DNA from 2 places in the Providencia huaxiensis genome. Region 2 is predicted to be linked to the other one. Evidence: riboswitches for the same ligand, from Rfam matches in the RefSeq annotation. Region 2 holds a riboswitch; the other holds the start of a gene.

Region 1 (2,460 bases), 1.4 Mb from region 2:
CGTAAACCGATAAAATACCAAATACGGCAACTAACACCGGAAGAACCAATGTCATTGCACATAGGCGTAAAAATAGAGTTCGCCCAAAAAAACGACGGCGATACAGTGCTCTTGCGAGAAAAATAGCAGGGATCACAGAAAAAATAGCAGATAAAAAAGCCTGCCAGAAAGTAAAACCAATTACATGCCACAAATAGCTATCGCTGATAATGTCAGCCACTGAGATTTCAGGTGCAAAAAACCACAGCGCACCAAAACTAATGAGTGCAACCGTAATCAGTAAACCGGAGGCCAACGCCCCCGGTAGTAAAGACAAATTAATCAGCGACTGACGGCGGCTTGCCATAAACGAGTCCAGTTTTGGCGTTCTTTTGCAACTTCTTGAGAACTAAATTGTAAGGCTTTTTCAGGTAGAGGTAACTGGTTGTATACCTCAGGTAAGGGAATATCAATGACCGGATACATCCAGTTAGTCGTTGGCAAGGTGTTTTGGAAATCAGGTGTTAAGACAAACTGTAGGAATTGCTTGGCGAGCTCCGGTTGTGGGCTATTTTTCAGCCTTGCAGCCACTTCAACTTGCATATAGTGACCCTCATTAAATAATGCCGCTGCATAGTTATCTTTTTGGTCATTAAGCATTTGGTAGCCCGGTGATGAGGTGTAACTGAGTACAAAATCACCTTCTCCTTTTAAGAACAGGCCATAAGCTTCACTCCAACCTTTAGTGACGGTAAGTGTTTTGCCTGCCATTTTTTGCCATGCATCCGCAGACTTGTCGCCATACAGTTTTTCAATCCATAGCATTAAGCCAAGCCCCGGAGTGCTGGTGCGAGGATCTTGGTAAATAATTTTCCAATTATTATCACTATTTAATAATGCATCCATACTTGCTGGGGGGTGTTTAATTTTATTAGTGTCATATATAAATGCAAAGTAACCATAGTCATAAGGAATGAAGGTTGAGCTATCCCACGAAATAGGCAGTTTCAATGCAGTGGTATCAATGTCAGCGGGGGCAAACAGGCCTGTTTTTTCAGCAGAATCTAATAAATTATTATCTAACCCTAAAATCACATCTGCTTTGCTTTTTTTCCCTTCCATTCTGAGTCTGTTTAGCAGCGCTACGCCATCTCCCAGCGCCACTATTTTTAACTCGCAATCGCACTGCGCTTCGAAATTCTTTTTAATTTGAGGGCCAGGGCCCCACTCTGCTGCAAAGGAATCATAGGTATAAACAGTAAGCGTTGGTTTATCAGCCCATGCTAATTGACTTAAACTGAGTGCACTAAAGGTAAAAATCGATGCTATAATTTTGTTTTTAAACATGCTTTTTCCTGCGCTAAAAGATAGTGACACAGGATTTGAGGAGAAACCGGTGCAGATATGCAGACGGTGGCTCAAATCCCTACGCCGGTATTAACCGGATCAGGTTCTACGGGTTAGTTCTCAGCCTAAATAAATTCGGCACCCCGTTGAGATGTTCACTATTGTAGTGACTTCAGACATATCTGCAAACTGTATTGATATAGGTTTACCAGTTTAGGTATGTGTGAAACAATTAGGCATCTTTCAAATTTGGTTATTGAGGTAGTCTGTGATTGATGATGATGGCTACCGCCCGAATGTAGGAATTGTAATTTGTAATCGGCAAGGGCAAGTTTTATGGGCCCGCCGCTATGGTCAGCACTCATGGCAGTTTCCTCAAGGAGGCATCAATCCCGGGGAATCGCCGGAACAGGCGATGTATCGTGAGCTATACGAAGAAGTCGGGCTACAGCGTAAGGATGTCAGGTTATTGGCATCTACCCGTAATTGGTTACGTTACAAATTACCCAAGCGTTTGGTGCGTTGGGATACAAAACCTGTTTGTATTGGGCAGAAACAGCGTTGGTTTTTACTTCAACTTCAATGCAATGATGCCGATATAAACGTGCAGCGCAGTAAATCGCCAGAATTTGATGGCTGGCGATGGGTCAGTTATTGGTATCCTGTTAGGCAGGTGGTTTCTTTTAAACGTGAAGTTTATCGGCGTGTTATGAAGGAATTTGCCCCTGTTGTTATGCCTCTGCAGGAACAAAAATTACCACAACGACCCACTTTTAATAACCGTAGGCGTGGAGCAAAGTAGCCTATGTTGATGCGTTTACGTGAAATTGTCGAAAAAGTTGCAATGGCGACAAGTTTGACTGATGCGCTAGAAGTGTTGGTGAATGAGACTTGCAAAGCAATGCGAACAGACGTTTGTTCCATTTATTTAGCTGATCACCCTCGCCAATGCTATTACTTAATGGCAACCCGCGGGTTAAAAAAACCTAGCGGGATTGCTATTCGCCTAGGGTTTGATGAAGGTGTCGTGGGTGCCGTCGGGCGCCAATCTGAGATGCTCAATCTAGCCGATATTCGTGAACATCCTCAATATAAATTCCTGCCTCAGCTTAAAGAAGAACAGTTAAGAGCTTT
Region 2 (2,460 bases):
ATATTGGATCATCAATTGCTCGGCAATATTATTCGTTATAGTGTGAATACCCCTGCAGGTGATATGACGGTGGATTTACTTAACCGCTCATCTGAGCGTTTATTTGAACCAGGAACTCACCTTAAACTTATGTTTAATAAAAATGAAATTCGCACACTTAGTTAATCAGTGAATAGGAATATAATGCAAAACCAACTGGCCATTTTTGACTTAGATGATACGTTAATTCAAGGTGATAGCAGCGTATTGTGGACACAATACCTGTGGGATAAACAAATCATCAGTAATCCGCAATTTGTGGAAGCGGATAAAGCCATGATGGCGCAATATAATGCAGGTACATTAGACATGCCAACTTACTTACGTTTTAACCTGCAGACTCTCGCCAATGTAAAAGCTGAGCAAGTAGATATCTGGTTGGATGATTTTGTACAAAGTGTGATTTTACCGCGGATCTACCCTGAAGCGATTAGAACGATCGCAAATTATCGAGCCAAAGGGATCCCAATTATTGTGATCTCCGCAACTGTTTCATTTATTGTGAAAAAAATTGCGGATCAACTGGGTGCAGATATCGCAATGGGGATCGATATCAAGCAACAAGATGGCTGCTACACCACAGAAATTGACGGTATCCCAACCTTTAAAGAAGGCAAAGTCAAACGCCTATTAGATTGGATCCGCCACCAGCCGATCACTGACGCCTATGTGTATTTCTACACCGACTCCGCTAACGATCTCCCAATGTGCCAATTTGCCGATGAAGTATTTATTATCAACGGCGACGAACGCCTAACGCAAGCCGCACTCAAACACAATTGGCCACAACATACTTGGGGTTTGTAAGCCCAATTTTAATTTCAAACTTGGTTTTAATTTTGGTTTTAACTAACTAATCTTTTCAAAGGTTCCTCTAAATTATTCGTGCTAGAGGAAGGAGATAAATAGAATTATCCCGATGAGCATACATAAGTATGTGATTCGGGTAAATCTATGAAATCGACGCACCTATCGCGCGAAGAATGACGAGGAAGCACTTATCGCTTGAAGAATGATAAGGAAAGCTTATACTGAAACCTCTTGTCGGAGTGCCTAGTATGCATACGCATCAGGCTGAGACCGTTAATTCGGGATCCGCGGAACCTGATCGGGTTAATACCCGCGAAGGGAACAAGAGTAATCACTCAGCGTCATTTCACCCCACTATATTTGGTGAAAAATTCAGCGCAAGCCTTTTTATTACTCCTCCGAACTCCTGACAAGCAACTTTCTTTCGATAAACCCGCTACTCACTAAACTGTGATAGCCGTGACAATGTCAGGAAATTGCTATGTCCAATAATACAGAACAAAATATCATCCCTACTGCTGATTTATCGCCACAAGCAGCCCCGGCTCGCACCCGTAAAGCTCAACGTGATGCCGCTGAAACCTTTATTAATACCGTTTCTGGCGTTTCGTTTCCTAATTCACAGCGTATTTATTTACAAGGTTCTAGAGACGATATCCAAGTCCCGATGCGAGAAATCCAACTCTCTCAAACCTTGATCGGGGGCGATAAAGACAACCCACAATTTGAAGATAACGAACCCGTTCCTATCTATGATACATCTGGCCCTTACGGCGACCCAGTTTCTGAATTAAATGTCCATAAAGGCCTTAAAAAAATTCGTGCGCCATGGATAAGTGAACGTGCTGATACCGAACCTGTCGAAAATTTAAGTTCCGATTTTACCCAACAGCGTCTCGCTGATGCAGGCCTTGACCATCTGCGCTTTAACAACCGCCCCCACCCATTAAAAGCCCAAACTAACAAGTGTGTTACCCAATTACACTATGCACGAAAAGGTATCGTAACCCCTGAGATGGAGTTTATTGCAATCCGTGAAAATATGGGGCGTGAACGCATTCGTGGCGAAGTTTTATTACAACAACACCCAGGGCAAGGCTTTGGCGCAAATTTACCGGAAAATATTACCCCTGAATTTGTTCGCCAAGAAGTGGCAGCGGGTCGTGCCATCATCCCAGCCAATATCAACCATCCCGAATCGGAGCCGATGATTATTGGTCGCAATTTCTTGGTTAAAGTGAATGCCAACATTGGTAATTCATCGGTCACCTCATCCATTGAAGAGGAAGTGGAAAAACTGATTTGGTCGACGCGTTGGGGCGCAGATACGGTCATGGATTTATCCACTGGCCGTTATATTCACGAAACTCGCGAATGGATTTTACGTAATAGCCCTGTGCCGATTGGAACAGTACCTATCTACCAAGCGCTCGAGAAAGTGAACGGTGTCGCTGAAAATCTTACGTGGGAAATGTTCCGTGACACATTATTAGAGCAAGCAGAGCAAGGCGTCGACTACTTCACTATCCACGCTGGCGTATTATTACGTTATGTGCCAATGACCGCCAAACGCCTAACGGGGATCGTCTCTCGCGGTGGTTCCATCATGGC

The links. A riboswitch is a leader RNA that binds a small molecule or an ion and turns the genes downstream of it on or off. The one in region 2 is predicted to bind thiamine pyrophosphate.
Region 1: it holds a riboswitch for thiamine pyrophosphate, as region 2 does, so the genes downstream of both, thiB (thiamine ABC transporter substrate binding subunit) here and thiC (phosphomethylpyrimidine synthase ThiC) in region 2, are expected to answer to the same signal.

Annotation. Positions count from the first base shown of each region.
Region 1 covers NZ_CP031123.2:2,897,655-2,900,114, reverse strand. Annotated here, with positions in the region: gene thiP (thiamine/thiamine pyrophosphate ABC transporter permease ThiP) at 1-346, opposite strand, end outside; gene thiB (thiamine ABC transporter substrate binding subunit) at 322-1,326, opposite strand; TPP riboswitch at 1,385-1,482, opposite strand; gene rppH (RNA pyrophosphohydrolase) at 1,595-2,128, shown strand; gene ptsP (phosphoenolpyruvate--protein phosphotransferase) at 2,132-2,460, shown strand, end outside.
Region 2 covers NZ_CP031123.2:4,250,485-4,252,944, reverse strand. Annotated here, with positions in the region: gene CYG50_RS21420 (ABC transporter ATP-binding protein) at 1-165, shown strand, start outside; gene CYG50_RS21415 (HAD family hydrolase) at 184-846, shown strand; TPP riboswitch at 1,075-1,187, shown strand; gene thiC (phosphomethylpyrimidine synthase ThiC) at 1,331-2,460, shown strand, end outside.